3 regions of the Rhodococcus gannanensis genome follow, and region 1 is predicted to be linked to each of the others. Evidence: riboswitches for the same ligand, from Rfam matches in the RefSeq annotation. Region 1 holds a riboswitch; each other region holds the start of a gene.
What was found. Region 1 has a riboswitch for S-adenosylmethionine ahead of ACFSJG_RS26715 (aminotransferase class V-fold PLP-dependent enzyme). Riboswitches for the same ligand answer to the same signal wherever they lie in the genome.
Positions count from the first base shown of each region.

Region 2: linked by a shared signal. The riboswitch ahead of ACFSJG_RS23825 (amino acid ABC transporter permease) and the one ahead of ACFSJG_RS26715 (aminotransferase class V-fold PLP-dependent enzyme) in region 1 are both predicted to bind S-adenosylmethionine.
Region 3: linked by a shared signal. The riboswitch ahead of ACFSJG_RS11240 (bifunctional o-acetylhomoserine/o-acetylserine sulfhydrylase) and the one ahead of ACFSJG_RS26715 (aminotransferase class V-fold PLP-dependent enzyme) in region 1 are both predicted to bind S-adenosylmethionine.

Region 1 is NZ_JBHUFB010000022.1:273,264-280,337, reverse strand. It holds gene ACFSJG_RS26730 (heme-dependent oxidative N-demethylase family protein) at 1-973, shown strand, start outside; gene ACFSJG_RS26725 (heme-dependent oxidative N-demethylase subunit alpha family protein) at 1,032-1,895, shown strand; gene ACFSJG_RS26720 (L,D-transpeptidase) at 2,025-3,248, opposite strand; SAM riboswitch class IV at 3,430-3,546, shown strand; gene ACFSJG_RS26715 (aminotransferase class V-fold PLP-dependent enzyme) at 3,598-4,878, shown strand; gene ACFSJG_RS26710 (hypothetical protein) at 5,032-5,649, shown strand; gene ACFSJG_RS26705 (amidohydrolase) at 5,714-7,074, opposite strand, start outside.
Region 2 is NZ_JBHUFB010000020.1:662,705-669,778, reverse strand. It holds gene ACFSJG_RS23850 (O-succinylhomoserine sulfhydrylase) at 1-1,033, shown strand, start outside; gene ACFSJG_RS23845 (ABC transporter substrate-binding protein) at 1,059-1,946, shown strand; gene ACFSJG_RS23840 (FecCD family ABC transporter permease) at 1,949-2,971, shown strand; gene ACFSJG_RS23835 (ABC transporter ATP-binding protein) at 2,968-3,741, shown strand; gene ACFSJG_RS23830 (bifunctional adenosylcobinamide kinase/adenosylcobinamide-phosphate guanylyltransferase) at 3,741-5,081, shown strand; SAM riboswitch class I at 5,212-5,302, shown strand; gene ACFSJG_RS23825 (amino acid ABC transporter permease) at 5,376-6,344, shown strand; gene ACFSJG_RS23820 (amino acid ABC transporter ATP-binding protein) at 6,341-7,074, shown strand, end outside.
Region 3 is NZ_JBHUFB010000010.1:55,808-62,881, reverse strand. It holds gene metX (homoserine O-acetyltransferase MetX) at 2-1,174, opposite strand; gene metX (homoserine O-acetyltransferase MetX) at 1,216-2,364, opposite strand; gene ACFSJG_RS11240 (bifunctional o-acetylhomoserine/o-acetylserine sulfhydrylase) at 2,397-3,701, opposite strand; SAM riboswitch class IV at 3,836-3,950, opposite strand; gene ACFSJG_RS11235 (amino acid permease) at 4,099-5,493, shown strand; gene ACFSJG_RS11230 (sulfatase-like hydrolase/transferase) at 5,673-7,074, shown strand, end outside.

The DNA of each region.
Region 1 (7,074 bases):
GCGCGTCGTCGGCTTCCCGTTCCCCTTCCCACACGAGACGTACCGCTACAGCACCAACGTGGAACCGGCGGGCACTCGCGCCGTCACCGCGGCGGGCGGGTGGGGTGAGCACCCCGTCGACGTCGACGAGTACTACCGCGACGAACTCGTCGAACGGGACCGTGTCCTGGCCGCCGATCCGTCCCGCTTCCAGGCGCTGCCTCACATGGACGTCGCGCAGTGGGAGACGATGACGACCCTCATGCGGATGCTCGCCGACGCCCACCCCGACCGGTTCTCCCTGACCCGAATCGGATCCGAATGGCACTGGCGCAATGGTGAACTCGGCTGGGAGCAGAGCTTCGTGCCGGGTGACCCCGACACCCTGCCGGAGCCGCCCCTGCGGTACATCGGCCGGCAGGTCCAGGAGGACATCGTCCTGCTCGACCAGCGCCAGGGCGCCCTGTGGGGTGACGCGGGCCTGGTCACCTTCGCCGCCGACTGGTCGCTGCGTTTCGACGTCGGGATGAGCTTCCTGCAGATCCACGGACCGGTGCCCCGCGTCCACGAGGAGGGCGTCATCCCGCGTGCCCAGCAGTTCCTCATGGGACTGCAAGCGGGACAGCGCTATCGACGCACGAACTGGACGCTGACCGTGGACCGGCGACTCGACACCGCCACCGAGACCTACCCCGACTGGGGTCGGGACCGGAGGCTGCTCGCGGAGGGGCCGCTCGCCGACGTCGGACGGCGCCTGCACTTGCGGGTGGAGGTGCAGCACCTGATCCGGCTCGGCGCCTCGAACGCCATCCTGTTCCTCATCCGCACTCACATGCTGCCCCTCGAGGACGTCGCCCTCGTGCCCGAGTGGGCGCAGCGACTGCACGACATCCTCGTCGAACTGCCCGACGACATCGCCGACTACAAGGGAATCACCCGTACCCGTGGACCGGGCATCGACTGGCTCCGGGAATACGCGGGGACACACAACTGAACAGAGGGCTCGACAGCACGACCATCCATCCACATTCAGGATTCTCGGAGGAGCGCGCGTGACCTTGCCTGTACACATCAGCGATCTTGCCCGTCTGCCCTGGCCGTTTCCCGATCCCGAGGACGCGTTCACCCCGGTGTCCGGGGAGGACGGCGCCGTCGGCGATCTCGGATCGGACTATGTGGAGGTGATGGCGTCACGGGCTGCGGCGTTCGCCGCCGATCCGGGCCTCCTCCGCCTGTCTTCGGACACGGCGCCCGCGTGCTGGGACGCGATGCTGTACCTGATGGGCAGGCTCGCGGCGGACTACCCGGACTCGATGGAACTGCACCGAGACGGCACCGAATACCGCTGGGTGAACAGGCTTCTCGGCATAGATCAGGACTTCCTGCAAGGAAACTCGGGGACCCTGCCCGAACATCCCCTGACGTTCATCGGGCGTCAGGTACCCGAGGATATCCTGCTGCTCACCGAGCGTGACGGCGCACTGCGCCTCGACGCCGTGCCGGCCGCGGCAGGCAAGCCCGAGCTCGCCGCCACCGAATGGTTCCTGCGCCCGCTGACTGTCGACCAGGTGTATCGGCAGATGAATTGGACGTTCGCGCAGAGCGATTCAGGTGCCGACGCGATGGTCGACGCAGAATGGGGACGCATCCGGATGCGGATCGAGGTCGAACACCTGACCAGGCTCCCCGTGACCGGTGCGCTGATGGTCACCACCCGCTCGTACACGGCCTCCCTCGCGGACATCGCCACCGTCGCCGAGTGGGCCGAACAACTCGCCGACGCCGTCGAGTGCCTTCCTGCCGAGGTGGCCGCGTCCAGGGGCGTCGACGTAGTCGGGGCGCCCGTGGTCGCGTGGCTTCGGGCATGGGCCGCAGCCACGGAAGAGACGGTCGCGCAGGGCGATTCGGCGGCGTAGGGGATCTCGCCGAACGCACAGCGTGGAATCCTCGTCCCCAAGGTGCTGTGACCTGTGGTGACGGTTCCCGATTCGCCCGATTTTGCGGCCGATTCACCCAGCCGGGCTACGACGATGGTTGCTGGACATCTAGTTCAGCGCGCTACCCGCCAGCCACTGGTCCCAGGGCAGGCCCCAGTCGCCGTTCTGCCACACCTCGAGCGGGGCGCCGCCGGTGTTGCGGACCTCGACGACGTCGCCCGGTCCCGAGAACTCGAAGAACCACTGCGCGTTCTCGGGGCTGAGGTTCAGGCAGCCGTGCGAGACGTTGGTGTTGCCCTGGGCCCAGATGGTCGAGGCGAGTTCGTGGAGGTAGATGCCGTCGGTGCTGATCCGCGTCGCCCAGTTGATCGACTCCTTGTAGCCGAGGCGCGAGTTGATCGGCAGCCCGTACGTCGAGGAGTCCATGATCACCGGATTCGCCTTGTCCATCACCGTGTAGACACCCGGCTGCGTCCAGAACGACAGCGTCGTGTCCCCGACGGTCTCGGTGCCGCCCATGCCCATCGACGTCGGCATCTCCCGGATCAGCTGACCGTTCTCGTAGACCGCCACCGTCTTGGTGTTGTCGTCGGCGATGGAGACGTGCGAGTCGCCGATGCGGAACGACACCGACTCGTCCTGCTGTCCGTAGAGCCCGTTGCCGAGGTCGACGCCGTAGATCTTCGCGTCCACCGACACCGTCGTTCCCGGCGTGTAGTACTGCTGCGGTCGCCAGTGGGCGTTCTGGTCGTCGACCCAGAACCACGAGCCCTGGACCGGGGGAGTGGTGGTCACGGTCATCGCCCGCTCGGCCGCGGCGCGGTCCCCGATCGGCTCGTCGAAGTGGGCGACGACGACCAGTCCGACGCCGTAGGTTCCGCCGTCGGCGAGGGGTTGTCCGCCCGTGGTGGTCAGGTACAGGGCCGTTTGGTTGTTCGGGGTGACGGTGGTGAACGACGCGTCGCGTGAGGTCTCGACGCCCCGGCTGTCGACGGCCTGCGCCGCCAGCGCGTACGTCTTGCCGTAGCCCAGCGGCTCGGCCGGCTTCCACGACGCCTGGTCCGGTGTGGTGATGCCGTCGATCACCTTGCCCTCCGGATTGGTCAGGGTCACCGAGGTCAGCGTGCCGTTCGTGACGTCGACCGTGATCGGGCGCAGCGGATCGACAGGTGCGCTGAGATCGGTGGGCGTGAAGGTGATCGTCGCCTCGGACTCCTGCGAGCCGGGCGCGCCGCCATCCGGCGAACCGGAGTCGCCCGAGCATCCGGCGACGAGCGCGATCGTCGCGACGAGCGCGGCGAGAACGAGAAAAATTCGGCGAAGACGCGGCACGACATGCCTCCCAGATCGGAACCCGTCCCACCAGCGTATCGAGCGACGTGAGCACGGGTTTCCATGGGCGGTCGGCCACGGAAGCCGCCGCACGCCGACGACGGGAAGGTGATGCAGGTCACGATGCCGCGTTGGGTGTTCGGGTTGACAGGCGCTCGGCGCGGCTGCCATTCTCGCTTCAGGTCATGAGTGCCAGCGTTCAGCCCCGGCTTGCTGGCCGGCAACCCTCCTCCGCGGTGGGGTGCCCCGGGTGACGACCAGGCCGTGCATCCAATTCCGGGCACGGCAAGCGCGGACTCGATGCACAACCACCTCACGCACGGGTCCCTGAGCTCCAAGGGATGACGCCATGACCGCTGTTCTGGAATCCACCACCTGTGCCGACCTCTCGGTCAATGAAACCTCTTGTGACACCGCACCTTTCGCGTCCGTGTGTGGGTCGGATCTGGTTGCTCCGCTCGCCGACGGCAGCGCCGTCACCTACGCGAACTTCGACTACGCGGCCAGTGCCCCCGCACTGTCCTCCGTCGCCGCTCGGGTCCAGGACCTGCTGCCCTTCTACGCCAGCGTGCACCGCGGCGCCGGCTTCGCGTCGCAGGTCTGCACCGAGCGCTACGAGGGTGCTCGTGGCGTCGTCGCCGACTTCGTCGGAGCCCGTGAGGACGACGTCGTCGTGTTCACCCGCAACACCACCGACGCGCTCAACCTCCTCGCCTCCTGCGTGCCCGGCGAGACCGTCGTCCTGGACATCGAGCACCACGCAAACCTGTTGCCCTGGAACCGAAACGGCGCTCGCGTCGTGCGTTCCGCCGGCACCGTCGAGGAGACGATCCAGCGGATCGTCGCCGAGCTCTGCACCCGCCCCGCCGCGCTGCTCGCGGTCACCGGCGCCTCCAACGTCACCGGTGAGGTGCTGCCGATCGACCGCCTCGCGCGGATCGCACACGAGTGCGGCGCCCGCATCGTCGTCGACGCCGCCCAGCTGCTGCCGCACCGCCGCGTCGACATCTCCGACCTCGGCGTCGACTACCTGGTGTTCTCCGGACACAAGCTGTACGCACCGTTCGGTGCCGGTGCCCTCGTCGGCCGCGCCGACTGGCTCGACGCGGCCGACCCGTACCTCGCCGGCGGCGGAGCCACCAAGAACGTCGACCTCGACGACGTGCAGTGGGCCGCCGCGCCGCAGCGGCACGAAGCCGGCACCCCGAACGTCCTCGGCGCCGTCGCGATCGCCGCGGCCTGCGAGGCGCTCGCCGGCTTCGACGCCGACGAGGCCGAACTGCACGAGCGGATCCTGTGCGACCGGCTGGTCGCCGGCCTCTCCGACATCGACGGCATCGAGATCCTGCGTGTCTGGCCCGATTCCGCGGACGCGGTCGGCATCGTCACGTTCACCGTCGCGGGCGCCGAGCCGCGCGAGGTGGCGACGTTCCTGTCCGACAACTACGGCATCGGTGTCCGTGACGGCCGCTTCTGCGCGCACCCGCTCCTCGCCCGCCTCGGGCACGGCGAGGGCGCGGTCCGCGCCAGCCTCGGGCTCGGCAGCAGCAGCGCCGACGTCGACCGCCTGATCGGCGCCGTCGCGGATTTCGTGCGCGGGCGCGCGACGTCGTCCGCCGCCGGCCGCTAGTATCGGCGGCATGACCTCGGACGCGGCGGAGACGATCGACGGCCAGTGGTGCCGTCGGCACGTCGACCTCTGCCGCACCGCGTCGGGCAGCTGTCCGGTCTGAGCACTGCCTCGACCGACCCCCGACCCTTCCGCACCATCCGAGGACCAGTCATGTCTGCATCCTTCTCGAACACATCGCCCCGGCCGCTGCACGTGGCCGTCGAACTCTCCGGGGCAGGCCGCCATCCCGCGGCCGCCGCCCACACCGACTTCCGAATCCCGCCCGGCCTCAGCGACTACTGGGTCGAACTGACCTCGTCGACCCTCGACCTCGCGGGCGATCCCGGCTCCGTCGTCCGGGTTCGCGCCCACGACCTGGGGGAGGCGCGCCGTAAGCGGGAGGTCGTGCGCACCCGCGCCGAACGCGACGGTCGCGATCCCGACACCGTCGCCGTCCTCCTCGACGTCGAGGTGCTCCTCGCCGACGACCACCGCACCGCGTACCGCGAACTCGCCCGGCTCGATGCGGGTCTGCCGGACCGCCGGGTGCCGGAATCCATCTGGTACGCAGGGACGGCGACCGGGCTGGTCGGGCTGCTCTCCGACATCCGCACCGCCGGTGTGGCCGACGGCGTCACCCTGTTGCCGCTCGTCCTGCCGCAGGTGCTCGACCGTGTCGTCGACGACGTGCTTCCGCCGCTGCACGCGGCGGGGGTGACGCGGCCGTCCGCGGTTCTCGGCGAGGTCCTGGGCCGATTCGGTCTCACGCCGCGCGCACTCGCGTCCTGACGCGGACACCCCGTCCGCCGATCCTCGGCTGATCCGCGGGCGGGGTGTCCGCTTTCGGAGCGTGTCAGATCGACGAGGCGTCGTACACCGTTCGTCCGCCGACGATGGTGCGCAGCACCTCGATCTCCGCGATCCGCTCGGGATCGACCTCGCACGGGTCGGCGTCGAGCACCACGAGATCGGCGTACTTGCCGACCTCGATCGAGCCGGCCACGTCGTCGCAGTGCGTCTGCCAGGCAGCGTCGACGGTCTTCGCGCGGACCGCGTCCTCCACCCCGACCGCCTCGTCCGGATTGAGGGGCGTCCCGCCGAACCTCTCGCGGGTGACCTGGACCTGGATCTCACGCAGCGGATCCAGGTCGGTCACCGTGTAGTCGCTGTGCACCGAGACCCGCATTCCGCGCCGCCGCGCCCCGCCGACGGGGTCGAGGAGCCGGGCCTTCTCCGGACCGACGATCCGGTCCTCGAACGCCTGGCCCCAGAAGTACACGTGGTTGATCAGGAAACTCGGCGAGATCCCCAGCCGCGCCATCCGATCGAGCTGCTCGGGATGGGCGAACGAGCAGTGCTCGATCCGGTGCCTGCGACCGAGCCCGGACGTGCCGCCCAGTGCCTCCTCGAACGCGTCGAGTGCGAGGTCGATCGCGGCGTCCCCGTTGGCGTGCACCATCACCTGCCAGCCCAGTTCATGGGCCCGTCGGAGCCGTCCGGCCAGGGTGGCGCGGTCGTAGTTGACCTCGCCGCGCGCGTTCCGGCCGAGATACGGTTCGCGTTGATACCCGCTGCGTCCCTGGTTGGAACCGTCGGAGACGAACTTCCACGACGTCGCCCGGCACATGTCGTCGCCCTCGAACGCAGCCGTGCCTGCTGCGAGAACCGCGTCCATGGCGTAGTCGTGGACCGCGAAGCTGACCCGTACGTCGAAGCGAGGAGCCAATCGTCGGAAGATCTCCACCTCCTCCGGACCCCGGAGGACGCCGGTCGCGGCATCGTGGGTGCGGGTGTAGCCGCGGCTCGCCGCGTACGCGTTGACCCTGAGCAGATTCTCGACGAGGCGTTCCGGGCTGGTGGTCGGCAGCGCGCCGATGATCCGGATCATCGCCGGGATCTCGCCGAGCGCGCCGTTCAGCCGCCCGTTCTCGTCGCGGCCGAGGAAGCCGCCTTCCGGGTCCAGGGTGTCCTCGGTGATTCCGGCCAGTTCCAGCGCACGGGAGTTGCAGTAGACGAAGTGCTGGGACGCATCGATGACCGCGCACGGGCGGTCCGGCTGGATCTCGTCCAGCACGTCGCGGGACAGGGGCCGCTCGCCCTCGACGAGGGACGGATCGAACAGTTGTCCGAGCACCCACTCGCCCACGACCGGCTCCGCCTGGCGGAGCCGGGCCGCGATCTCCTCGAAGCCGACGCCACCGCGCGTCGCGCAGT
Region 2 (7,074 bases), on a different contig from region 1:
CCACTTCGTCTACTCCCGGTACGGCAACCCGACGGTGAAGATGTTCGAGGAGCGGATGCGTCTGCTCGACGGCGCCGAGGGCTGCTACGCCACCTCGTCCGGCATGTCCGCGGTGTTCACCGCGCTCGGTGCGCTGCTCGGCAAGGGCGATCGCCTCGTCGCCGCCCGCAGCCTCTTCGGGTCCTGCTTCGTGGTGTGCAACGAGATCCTCCCGCGCTGGGGTGTGGAGACCGTGTTCGTCGACGGCGAGGACCTCGACCAGTGGGAGCAGGCACTGTCGGTGCCGACGACCGCGGTGTTCTTCGAGACCCCGTCGAACCCGATGCAGACCCTCGTCGACGTCCGTCGGGTGTCGGAGATGGCGCACGCCGCCGGCGCGAAGGTGGTGCTGGACAACGTCTTCGCCACCCCGCTGTTGCAGCGCAGCATCGACCTCGGCGCCGACGTCGTCGTCTACTCCGGCACCAAGCACATCGACGGCCAGGGCCGCGTCCTCGGCGGCGCGATCCTCGGCTCGCAGGAGTACATTGACGGTCCCGTGCAGCAGCTGATCCGGCACACCGGCCCGTCGCTGAGCCCGTTCAACGCACACACGCTGCTGAAGGGTCTCGAGACCATGCCGCTCCGCGTCCGGCACTCGGTCGACAGTGCCCTGCGCATCGCCCGGTTCCTCGAGGCCGACGACGCCGTCAGCTGGGTGAAGTACCCGTTCCTGGAGTCGCACCCACAGCACGACCTCGCCACGTCGCAGATGAGCGGCGGCGGCACCGTCGTCACCTTCGAGTTGGCGGCCGCCGAGGGCGAGGGCAAGAAGAAGGCGTTCGAGCTGCTGAACAAGCTGCGCGTCGTCGACATCTCCAACAACCTCGGCGACTCGAAGTCCCTCATCACCCATCCGGCGACCACGACGCACCGCGCGATGGGCCCGGAGGGGCGCGCCGCGATCGGCCTCACCGACGGCGTGGTCCGGCTGTCGGTCGGGTTGGAGGACACCGACGACCTGCTCGAGGACTTCGCACAGGCACTCGCCTGACCCGTCACGGAGGAATGCTGTGCACCTGACGTCCCGCCGGCTGGTCACCGCCGGCCTCACCGCCCTCGTACTCCTGGTCGCGGGCTGCGGCGACGGCGAAACCACCGCTGGGAACGGCGCGACGACCGCTGCGGCCGGTGTGCCGGAGGCGATCGTCTCGCTGAGCCCCACCAGCACCGAGATGCTGTATGCCGTCGGTGCGGGGGATCAGGTTGTCGCAGTGGACGACCGGTCCGACCACCCCGCGGGCGCACCCGTCACCGACCTGTCCGGCTACACGCCGAACGTCGAGGCGATCCTCGGGTACGAGCCGGACCTGGTCGTCGCGAACGCCGACACCGGCGATCTCGTCGCCGGACTGGAGAACGCGGGCGTGGAGGTGCTGATCCTCCCGGCCGCCACCACCCTCGACGACACCTACAGTCAGATCGAGCAGATCGGCGCCGCCACCGGCCACGTCGACGCCGCCGCCGAGGTCGTCGCCGGGATGAAGACCGACATCGACGCAATCGTCGCCGGTGTGCCCGAGCGCGAGACCCCGCTGCGGTACTACCACGAGCTCGACGACACCTTCTACTCCGTCACCGACGACACGTACCTCGGTGAGATCTACGGGATGCTCGGCCTGACCTCGATCGCGACCGGCGGCGACGGTTATCCGCAGCTGTCGGCGGAGTTCATCGTCGAGCAGGATCCGGACCTGATCTTCCTCGCCGACGGTCAGTGCTGTGGTGTCACGGTCGAATCCGTTGCCCAGCGCGCCGGGTGGGCCGACCTGGCCGCGGTGCGGGACGGGCAGGTCCACGTCGTCGACGAGGACCTCGCCAGTCGTTGGGGACCGCGCGTCGTCGACTACATGCGGGAGATCGCAGGCATCGTCAGCGCCGTGCCGGCCGCCGCGCCCACCCGGTGACCATGACGCCGCGCCGCCGCACAACAGTGCTGGCGGGTTCGGCCCTCGTTCTCCTCGCCGCGATGCTCGTCGGGATTCTCGTCGGACCCGCAGGGCTGACCCCGTCCGGCGTGATCCTCGACGTCGTCGACAGGTTGCCGTTCGTCGACGTCGACTCGGGGCTGACGGCGCGGCAGCAGGCGATCCTCTGGGACATCCGCATGCCCCGCGTCGTCCTCGGCGTGCTCGTCGGCGCGACCCTCGCCGTCGCGGGCGCCGCCTACCAGGGCGTGTTCCGCAATCCGCTCGCCGACCCGTACCTCCTCGGCGTGTCCAGCGGAGCCGGGCTCGGCGCGACCCTCGCCATCGCCGTCGGCGGCGCCGCCGGGTTCGCGGGCGTCCCGATCGCCGCGTTCGCGGGCGGACTGCTCGCCGTCGGCGCGACCTACGCGCTGGGCCGCACCGTCGGCAGCGGCCGCACCGAGGTCGTCATCATCCTCGCCGGTGTCGCGGTCGCCGCCTTCGCCAACGCCATCCAGACGTTCTTCATGCAGTTGAACGACGACACGCTCCGTCAGGTGTACTCCTGGCTGCTCGGGCGGCTGTCCACCGACGGCTGGTCGGACGTGCGGACGGTGCTGCCGTACGTCGTGGTCTCCGTCGCTGCAGTCCTACTGCACGCCCGCACCCTCGACGTGATGGCCGTCGGGGACGTCGAGGCCGCGAGCCTCGGCATCAACCCCGACCGGGTGCGACTGATCCTCGTCGGCGTCGCGACCCTCGGCACCGCCGCCGTCGTATCGGTGAGCGGCCTCATCGGATTCGTCGGCATCGTCGTGCCACACGCTGTTCGGCTGCTCGTCGGACCCGGCCACCGGCTGCTGCTGCCGTTGTCACTGATCGTGGGTGCCGCGTTCCTCGTCCTCGCGGACGTCGCGGCACGCACCGTCATGTCCCCGGCGGAACTGCCGATCGGCGTCGTCACCGCCGCCATCGGCGCCCCCTTCTTCCTCCTCGTCCTGCGCCGCGGGCGGGTGAGCGCATGATCTCCTGCCGAGGACTGCGCGTCGACCGTGGATCGACCCCGGTGCTGGCCGGAGTGGACCTCGACGTCGACGACGGTGAATGGCTCGCGATCGTCGGTCCCAACGGCGCAGGCAAGACGACGCTGCTGCACGCCCTGGCCGGGCTGATTCCCGCATCGGGCGAGATACGGGTCGGCGACCACGACCCCGGACGCGCGTCGCGGCGGCTGATGTCGCGGACCGTCGCGCTGATGCCGCAACGTCCCGTCGTCCCCGACGGCGTCACCGTCCGCGACCTGATCACTCTCGGCCGCACCCCGCACCTGCCGCGGTTCGGTGTCGGGAGCGCCGACGACCGGACGGTGGTCGACGACCTCGTCGACCGGCTCGGCCTGGGCGCCTTGGTGTCCCGGCCCGCGACCGCCCTGTCCGGCGGAGAACTGCAGCGCGTGGTGCTGGCCCGCGCCCTCGCGCAACAGCCGCGGGTGCTGCTCCTCGACGAGCCGACCAGCGCCCTCGACATCGGACACCAGCAGCAGGTGCTCGACCTGGTGCAGTCGCTGCGGATCTCGGACGGGTTGACCGTCGTCGCGGCGATGCACGACCTGACCCTCGCCGGCCAGTACGGGCGGCGGATCGTGATGCTCGACGGCGGCGCCGTCGTCGCGGACGGGACGCCGGAGGAGGTGCTGACGGCGGACCGGATCGCCGACGTCTACGGTGCCCGTGTCGAGGTTCTCGACCGGCCCGGTGGCCCGGTGGTGCTTCCGCTCGCGGGAGGCCGGCCCTGATGGAGGTCGTGCTGCTCGGTACCGGTGCCGCCGACGGCTGGCCCAACCCGTTCTGCACCTGCGCGTCCTGCTCGGTCATGTTGGAGCGCGGCGAGATCCGCGCCCAGACCGCCGCGCTCGTCGACGACGTCCTGTTGCTCGACTGTGGCCCGGAGGTGCCCCGCGCGGCGGCGCACGCCGGGCGGTCGCTGTCGCGTGTGCGGCACCTCCTGCTCACCCACGCCCACCCCGACCACATCGGCCCGCTCGCGCTGCTGATGAGGTCGTGGGTCGCGCGGGAACAACCGCTGGAGGTCATCGGACCGCCGGAGGCTCTGGACCTGTGCCGGGACTGGGTCGGCCCGGACGACCCGGTGCACTGGACCGCCGTCGCGCCCGGTGACGTGGTGCAGGCGGGCGACCACGCGGTTCGGGTGCTGTCCGCCGCCCACCGCGTTCACCGCGACGGTGACTGCGTACTGTACGAGGTTGCGTCCGGCGGGCGGAAACTGTTGTGGGCCACCGACACCGGACCACTCGACGCGGCGCAGCTGGGCTCGCTACGCGACGCCCGCTACGACACGGTCTTCCTCGAGGAGACGTTCGGGGATCGCGCAGAACACGAACCCGACCACCTCGACCTGCGGACGTTCCCGCGCGCCCTCGCCGCACTCCGCGAGTTCGGCGCGGTAACCGATGACACCGAAGTGATCGCCGTTCACCTCGGCCATCACAATCCCGCCGATCTGTCGGACAGGCTTCGGCCGTGGGGAGTTCGCGTCGTCCCGGACGGGACTGTGATCGCCGTCGGGGCGCCGCCGGACCGTGTGCCCGCCGCACAGCGAACCCTGGTGCTCGGCGGCGCACGGGCCGGCAAGTCGACCCACGCCCAGCGCCTGCTCGCGGACCGCGACGACGTCACCTGCGTCGCGACCGGGGCCGCGGACGACGGCGACGACGAGTGGGCAGCGCGGATCGCCGCGCACCGTTCGTCCCGGCCGGATACCTGGCGGACTCTCGAAACCGACGACCTCGTCGGCGCACTGCGCACGGCGACCGGCCCACTTCTCGTCGACTGCCTCGGCACCTGGCTCGCCCGGCGCATCGACCTGCACGGCGCCTGGACCGACAAGAGTTCCTGGCCCGTGGTTCGATCCGACATCGACGACCTCGTCCTCGCGCTCCGCCGGACGCACGTGCAGGTCGTGGTCGTCAGCAACGAGGTCGGCAGCGGCGTCGTCCCCGCGACCGCCTCCGGCCGCCGCTTCCGCGACGTCCTCGGCCGGCTCAACGCCGCCGTCGCGGCCGAGTGCGAGGCCGTCGTCCTCGTCGTCGCCGGGCGCCCACTGCCGCTACGCTGACCAGTCCCGCACGCGGAACAGCGGCGCGGAACCGGCAGGGTGGGTAGCAGGCCCACCTGTCAATTCGAATCAATCGGAATCCAAAGCGTGACCGAGGGAACCGAGTGCGCGACAGTACTGCTCGAGTGCTTGACCATCGAGAGCGACCGAGAGACCCGGCTCTGTGACGTCGCAGCAACCCCACCACACGGTGTGGGTGCTACCGCCGGGATCGATGGAACGCGCGACGGGGTGGCTTCGGCCACCCGGTCCCAATCGTGAAGGGTTGCCCGTGACCGACTTCGAGGTGCCGTCGTGAGCGCGCCCGCCACCAGCGCACCGCCGGCTCCGGCCGAGGCCGCCGACGAGGCCGACCTGCGTGTCGTCCCCACCCGACACCCCTGGCGGTGGGTGGTCGCCATTGCGGCGCTGGTGCTCGTCGCGCAGTTCGTGCACGGCCTCGTTGTCAACCCCGGCTGGGACTGGGCGACGTTCGCGCAGTACTTCACCGCCCCGTCGATTCTCGCGGCCCTGTGGACGACGATCGAGCTGACGCTCTGGGGCACGGTTCTCGGGTTCGGGCTCGGAGTCCTGCTGGCAGTGGCCAGACTGTCGAACAATCCGGTGCTGCAGGTGATCTCGTGGACCTACGTCTGGGCGTTCCGGTCGATCCCGCTGATCGTGCAGCTGCTGTTCTGGTTCAACATCGCCTACCTGTACCAGACTTTGACGTTGGGTATCCCGTTCGGGCCCGGGTTCTTCGAGTTCAACGTCACCGGTGTGATCTCCGGGTTCACAGCGGCGGTCGTCGGACTCGCCCTGCACCAGGCGGCCTACTCGGCGGAGATCGTCCGTGCCGGAATCATCTCCGTGGACGACGGGCAGATCGAGGCGGCGAACGCTCTCGGGATTCCGCGTACCCGCCAGTTCGTCAAGATCGTTCTGCCGCAGGCGATGCGGTCGATCCTGCCGAACGCGGCCAACGAGGTGATCAGCCTGTTCAAGGGAACCTCGATCGTGTCGACGATGGCGATCGCGGAACTCTTCTACCAGGTACAGGTGATCTTCGGCCGCAACGGCCGCGTGGTGCCACTGCTGATGGTCGCGACCGTCTGGTACATCGTGCTGACGTCGATCCTGTCCGTCGCGCAGTACTACATCGAGAGGCACTATGCCCGAGGGTCGGCCCGCACGTTGCCGTTGACGCCCTGGCAGAAGGTGCAGGCGAAGTACCGCGAGATCCGCGACACCAGTACCGGCGCGCCGAGAGGAGCCACGCGGTGACGACCACCGATGTACAGGCAGTACATGCCGTCGACGTGCGTGGGGTGCACAAGTCCTTCGGTTCGCTGGAGGTTCTCAAGGGCGTCGACCTGACGGTCCGGCAGGGCGAGGTGACGGTGATCCTCGGTCCCTCCGGGTCGGGGAAGTCGACCCTGCTGCGCACCCTGAACCACCTGGAGAAGGTGGACCGCGGGTCCATCCGAATCGACGGCGAGCTCGTGGGCTACCGCCGCCGCGGCAACATCCTGCGTGAGCTGCGGGACCGGGACATCCTGCGGCAACGCTCGAAGATCGGCTTCGTGTTCCAGAACTTCAACCTGTTCCCGCATCTCACCGTTCTCGAGAACGTCACGGAGGCGCCGATATCCGCGCAGCGCCGTGACCGCGGCGAGGTGACGGCCGAGGCCCGGCAACTGCTGGAGCGGGTGGGAGTCGCCGACAAGGCCGACCGGTACCCGAAGCAACTGTCGGGAGGGCAGCAGCAGCGGGTGGCGATTGCACGGGCACTCGCGTTGCGCCCCAAGGTCATTCTGTTCGACGAGCCCACCTCGGCCCTCGACCCCGAACTCGTCGGCGAGGTACTCGACGTCATCCGCGACCTCGCCCGGGCGGGCGCGACCCTCGTCATCGTCACCCACGAGATCGGGTTCGCCCGAGAAGTCGCCGACACGGTCGTGTTCATGGACGACGGCGTGGTCGTCGAACAGGGGGCACCCGCGCAGGTGCTCGA
Region 3 (7,074 bases), on a different contig from region 1:
ACTACGAGACGGGCGCGTGCGCCGACTGCCGGGTGGCGCGCGCCGCCCGGGCCATCGCCAGGGTCTCGTCCATCAGTCCGGTCACCCACTCGAATTCGGTGAGGAAGCCATCGTGTCCGGCGGCCGAGTGCACGATCCGCGCGCCGTCGCACCCGGGGAGCAGTTCGGCCATCTCGACGATCTGGTGCAACGGCATGATCCGGTCGGAGTCGATGGCGCCGACCATGACCGGGACCGGAGTCGAGGCGAGGGCGGCGGGAATGCCGCCGCGACCGCGGCCGACGTCGTGCTTGTTGGCGCTGTGGGTCAGCGCGACGAAGGAGCCGGCGTCGAACGTCGCCACCAGCTTGTTCGCGCAGTAGTCGAGGTAGCTGTGCACGGCGTATCGCCCGCCGTTCCAGATGTCCTCGCCCGGCTGCTCGGCGTTCGCGAACTGATCGTCCAGGGCTGCGGCGCCGCGATACGTCAGGTGGGCGAACCGCCTGGCGATGTTCAGCCCGTTGTCCGGCGTCGTCCCGGTGTCGTAGTAGTCGCCGCCGTGCCAGTTCGGGTCCGCGGCGATGACGTCGAGCTGCGCGGTGTGGCCGCCGATCTGGTCGGCGGTGGCGCGGGCGTTGACCGCCAGCAGCAGGGCAGTCTCGACCCGGTCCGGGTGGCCGATGATCCACTCGAGGGCGCGCATGCCGCCGAGCGAACCGCCGACGACGGCCGCGAACCGGTCGATGCCCAGCTGGTCGGCCAGTGCGCGTTCGGTCTCGACCTGGTCGCGGATCGAGATCGCGGGGAACCGCGAGCCCCAGGCGCGGCCGTCGGGCGCGGGCGACCCGGGGCCGGTCGTGCCTCGGCAGCTGCCGAGCACGTTCGTCACGAGCACGCACCATTCGTTGGTGTCGACCGGGGCTCCCGGTCCGACCATCCCCTGCCACCAGCCGGGGGTGGGGTGGTTCTCGTCGGCGGGACCGATCACGTGTGAGTCCCCGGTGAGGGCGTGTTCGATCAGCACGATGTTGTCGAGGGCGGCGTTCGGCTCACCCCAGCATTGGACGGCGACAGTGACCGCAGGGAGCACCGCACCGCTCTCGAGGGGGAGCGAACCGATGTCGATGTAGGTCAGTGTTCCGTCGGTCGGAATCGTCCAGGCGGTGGTCAATGTCTCGGTCACAAGCGACTGCATCGTGCCGATGCTAATGTCCGCGCCTTCGTGGGAAAGGAGTTTCACGAAACCTGTTCACGTCCGGTTTTCGAGGCACGGATCCCGGTCCGCGCCAGCGCCATCGTCTCGTCGAGCAACCCGGTCACCCACGTCGCCTCGGTGAGAAACCCGTCGTGGCCGTCCTTCGAGTTGACCACCCGCAGCCCTTCGCACCCCGCGAGGTGAGCCGCGATCTCCCGCTGCTGCCACAGCGGGTAGAGACGATCGGAGTCCACGCCGCCGACGACCGTCGGCACGGCGCACGAGGCGAGTGCCTTCTCGACGCCGCCGCGACCGAACCCGACGTCGTGCCGGTTCATGGCCTCCGTCAGCAGGACGTACGTGCCCGCGTCGAACCGGGCCACCAGCTTCGACGCCTGGTGCTGGAGATAGCTGTCCACCGCGTAGCGGCCGCCCGCGCGCGGGTCCTCGCCGTCCTGCGCGTCGTTGTGGAACCGAGCGTCGAGTTCACCTTCGGTGCGGTAGCTCAGATGCGCGATCCGCCGAGCGATGCTCAGCCCGGCATCCGGACCGTGTCCGGTGCCGTGGTAGTCACCGCCCTGCCAGGCGGGGTCGGAGGTGATCGCGGCGATCTGTGTGGTCTGGGTGCCGATCTGGTCCGCGGTCGCGCGAGCGCCACAGGCGAGAACCAGTGCGGCCGTTACCCTCTCGGGATGCCCGATGATCCACTCAAGGGTGCGCATTCCGCCCATCGACCCGCCCAGTACTGCAGCGAATCGCTGGATCCCGAGCAGGTCGGCGAGCGCCGCCTCGGCGGCGACCTGATCGCGGATCGAGGTCTCGGGGAAGCGGGATCCCCAGGGCATCCCGTCCGGGGCGGGGGACGATGGACCTGTTGTGCCACGGCAGCCGCCGAGCACGTTCGTCGACAGTACGCACCACTCGTCGGTATCGATGGGTGCGCCTGGCCCGACCATGCCGTCCCACCAGCCGGGGGACGGATGGCCGTCGCCGGCCGGACCGGTGACGTGCGAGTCGCCGGTCAGCGCGTGCTCGACGAGCACGACGTTGTCGCGCGCCTCGTTCGGTTCGCCCCAGCACTGGACGGCGAGCGAGACGTCGGGGAGCACCGCCCCGTTCTCGAGCGTGAGCGAGCCGATGGGAATCGTGGTCAGCCGTCCGTCCGGCGACGGGAAGAGCTCTCGGGACATCGCCGGACGGGGGCTGGAGACGGAACCGACTGTCAAGACGCCGCCGCCGCGAATCCGGCCTCGAGGTCGGCCAGGATGTCGTCGATCCCCTCGATTCCGACCGCGAGACGCACCAGGCCCGGCGTGACACCGGCGGCGAGCTGCTCCTCCGGGGTCAACTGCGAGTGGGTGGTCGACGCGGGGTGGATCACGAGCGACCGGACGTCGCCGATGTTGGCGACGTGGCTGTGCAGCGTGAGCGCATCGACGAACCTCTTGCCCGCGTCGACGCCGCCCGCCAGCTCGAACGCGACGATCGCGCCGGCGCCCTTCGGTGCCAGCTGCTGACCACGCTCGTACCACGGGGAGCTGGGCAGCCCGGCGTAGGCGACCCGGACGACACCGTCGTGGCCCTCGAGGAACTCCGCGACCCGCGTGGCGTTCTGCACGTGCCGCTCGACACGCAGGCTCAGGGTCTCGATGCCCTGGCTGATCAGGAAGGCGTTGAACGGGGACACGGCGGAACCGAGGTCGCGGAGCAGCTGCACCCGGGCCTTGAGCGCGTACGCCGGTGCGCCGAGGTCCGCGAACACCGCGCCGTGGTAGCTGGGATCGGGCGTGGTGAACCCGGGGTGCCTGCCCTGTGTCCAGTCGAAGTTGCCGCCGTCGACGATCACGCCCGCGATCGCGGTGCCGTGACCACCGAGGTACTTGGTTGCCGAGTGCACGACGATGTCCGCTCCGTGCTCGAGCGGACGCAGCAGGTACGGGGTGGCGACGGTGTTGTCGACGATCAGCGGGATTCCCGCCTCGTGTCCGACGGCGGAGATGCCGGGGATGTCGAGGATGTCGTTCCGCGGGTTAGAGATGGACTCGCCGTAGAACGCGACCGTGTTCGGGCGGATCGCCGCACGCCACTGATCGAGGTCGTCGGGGTCGTCGACGAACGTCACCTCGACACCCAGCTTCGGGAGGCTGTAGTGGAACAGGTTGTACGTGCCGCCGTACAGGCTCGGGCTCGAGACGACGTGATCGCCCGCGCCCGCGATGTTCAGGATCGCGAAGGTCGACGCGGCCTGCCCGGACGACAGCAGGAGCGATGCGACGCCGCCCTCGAGAGAGGTGATGCGCTGCTCGACCGCGTCCTGCGTGGGGTTCATGATCCGGGTGTAGATGTTGCCCGGCTCCGCGAGGCCGAAGAGTGCGGCGGCGTGGTCGGTGCTGTCGAAGGTGTACGACGTGGTCTGGTAGATCGGCAGTGCCCGCGCCTTGGTGGTGGCGTCGGAGGTCTGACCCGCGTGGATCTGCTTCGTCTCGAAGGTCCAGTTCGCGGTCGGATCGATCGGGTTCTCGCTCATGGGTCGGCTCTGCTCCAGGATGTGGTCCGAAGATGCGGCGCGTGGGCGCCCGGGCTGATGGGGCCTATCTGCGACAACAACACATGGTTAAACCTCCGGTGGGTCGTGTCCCTGTTGGTGGGTCCGTCCCAACGGACCCGCGCTTGTCCTCCGGCGTCCTCGAAGGACCTGGTCATCACCCGGGGCACCCCACCGCGGAAGGAGGGTTGCCGGCCAGCGAGCCGGGGCTTGATGCTGACACTCATGACCTGGCAGCGATCTTAACGGTTCTCGTCGCACGTACCGACAACGGGGACTCCGGCATGCCCCGGTGTCTGTGCGCCCCGCTCCCGGGTGACCTGCGCAACACCACTAAACTGCTGGTCGCAAGTCTGCAGTCGAAGTGGGAGACCCTGAAGTGAAGGACGCCGCCGCGGCGCTTACCCGGGGTCTGTCGGCCCGTCACATCCGATTCATCGCCCTCGGCTCGGCGATCGGTACCGGCCTGTTCTACGGCTCGGCCGGCGCGATCGAGAAGGCCGGACCGTCGGTCCTCCTGGCCTACCTGATCGGCGGTGCAGTCGTCTATCTGGTGCTGCGCTCGCTCGGCGAGATGGCGGTCCGGAACCCCGTGTCCGGGTCGTTCGGTGAATACGCGAGCACCCACCTCGGCCCGCTCGCCGGCTTCATGACCGGCTGGACGTACACCTTCGAGATGATCGTGGTCTGCCTGGCGGACGTCACGGCCTTCGGCGTCTACATGGGCTTCTGGTTCCCCGACGTGCCCCGCTGGATCTGGGTGCTGGCGATCGTGTTCTTCATCGGCGCCCTCAACCTGCTCAGCGTGAAGGTGTTCGGCGAGCTCGAGTTCTGGTTCACGCTGGTCAAGGTGGCCGCGATCCTCGCCCTCATCGGCGCAGGCGTGGCGACACTGATCTTCGGCTTCGGCATCTACGACACCGCGGAGGGCGCGAGCAACCTCTGGGACGAGGGCGGATTCTTCGCGAACGGGTTCGGCGGGTTCGTGGCCTGCTTCGCGATCGTGATGTTCGCCTTCGGCGGCACCGAGATCATCGGCATCACCGCCGGTGAGGCGGAGGACCCGGCGCGCACCATCCCGCGCGCCGTGAACACCGTCCCGGTCCGGATCATGCTCTTCTACATCGCCACCCTCGCGGTCATCATGGCGATCATCCCGTGGCACACCATCGGAACCGGCAGCAGCCCGTTCGTGCAGATCTTCGAGGCGATCGGAGTGGGGCCGGCCGCCGCCGTGCTCAACGTCGTCGTCATCACCGCGGCGCTGTCGGCGATCAACAGCGACATCTTCGGCGCGGGCCGCATGATGTACGGCATGGCGCAGCGTGGGCAGGCACCTGCCGCGATGACGAAGCTGTCGCGCTCGGGCGTGCCCTGGATGACGGTCGCCGTGATGATCGGTGCGCTGCTCCTCGCGGTGTTGCTCAACTACCTCATCCCCGAGTCGGTGTTCATCGTGATCGCGTCGATCGCCACCTTCGCCACCATCTTCGTGTGGGTGATGATCCTGCTCGCGCAGATTCGGTCGCGCAGGCGGATGACGAGCACCGAGGTGCGGTCGCTGAAGTTCCCGGTACCGATCTGGCCCGCCGGGCAGATCGCGGCGCTCGGGTTCCTCGGGTTCGTGATCGTCGTCCTCGCGTTCGACGCCGACACCCGGGTCGCCCTTGTCGTCGGTGCCGTGTGGCTCGCCGCACTGACCGCGGCGTACCTGCGCTTCGTCAAGCCGCACGTACACGCGCCGAGCCCGGCGGTCGAGCCCTCGCCGAACTGAGCGAGGGGTCTCACCCGCGCCGGGTGAGGAAACGCCGCCGGTCCGGCGGTTGACTTGGCCCCGTTGCGTCGTAGACGAAGGGCGGGACCGTGAGCGCTGACGTTCGGGCTGTACCCATTCCGGGCGGCGACTCGCTGCCGTTCCCCCCGACCCCGTCCGGGAGCGTCGCGGGCCGGACGATGCAGGAGTCCGTCTACAGTCCGCGTCCGAAGGAGGGGCGCCTGCCGGCGGACGCTCCGAACATCCTCGTCGTCCTCGTGGACGACGCGGGTCCGGGACTGCCGAGCACGTTCGGCGGCGAGGTGCAGACCCCGACGCTCACCCGGACGCTGGGGGAGGGCATCGGCTACAACCGCTTCCACACCACCGCGATGTGCTCGCCGACGCGGGCGTCCCTGCTCACCGGGCGCAATCACCACCGCGTCGGGAACGGTCAGATCGCGGAACTGGCGAACGACTGGGACGGGTACTCCGGGCACATCCCGAAGTCGAGTGCGACCGGCCCCGAGGTGCTGCGCCGGTACGGGTACACGACGGCGGCGTTCGGGAAGTGGCACAACACGCCCGCCGAGGAGACCACGGCCGCGGGCCCGTTCGACAACTGGCCGACCGGCGTCGGTTTCGACTACTTCTACGGGTTCCTCGCGGGGGAGGCGTCCCAGTACGAACCGCACCTGGTCCGGAACACCACCGTGGTGCTGCCGCCGAAGAGTCCGGAGGAGGGCTATCACCTCAGCGAGGACCTCGCCGACGACGCGATCGGATGGCTGCGGAGGCACCGGGCGCTCGACGCGGACCGGCCGTTCTTCATGTACTGGGCGAGCGGGTGCCTGCACGGACCGCACCACATCATGAAGGAGTGGGCGGACCGGTACGCAGGCAAGTTCGACGACGGCTGGGACGCCTACCGCGAGCGGGTGTACGAGCGGGCGAAGGACCAGGGCTGGATCCCGCAGGACGCCGACCTCACCGACCGCGACCCGACGATGCCCGCCTGGGGCGACATTCCCGAGGAGGAGAAGCCGTTCCAGCGGCGGTTGATGGAGGTGGCGGCGGGCTTCGCGGAGCACTGCGACGTACAGGTGGGCCGTCTCCTCGACGAGCTCGACGACCTCGGGTACCGAGACAACACGCTGGTCGTCTACATCTGGGGTGACAACGGCTCGTCCGGTGAGGGCCAGAACGGCACCATCAGCGAGCTGCTCGCGCAGAACGGGATTCCGACGACCACCGCCATGCACATCGCCGCGCTGGAGGAGCTCGGTGGCCTGGACGTGCTGGGCTCGCCGAAGACCGACAACATGTACCACGCGGGCTGGGCGTGGGCGGGGAGCACGCCGTACAAGGGGATGAAGCTGCTCGCCTCGCATCTCGGTGGAACCCGGAACCCGATGGTGGTCCGGTGGCCCGCCAAGGTCGACCCCGACCCCGTACCGCGGGCCCAGTTCCTGCACTGCAACGACCTCGTACCGACCTTCTACGACCTGGTCGGCATCACGCCGCCGCGGACCGTGCACGGGGTTCCGCAGGATCCGCTCGACGGAGCCAGCTTCGCGGCGACCCTGGTGGACCGGGACGCGA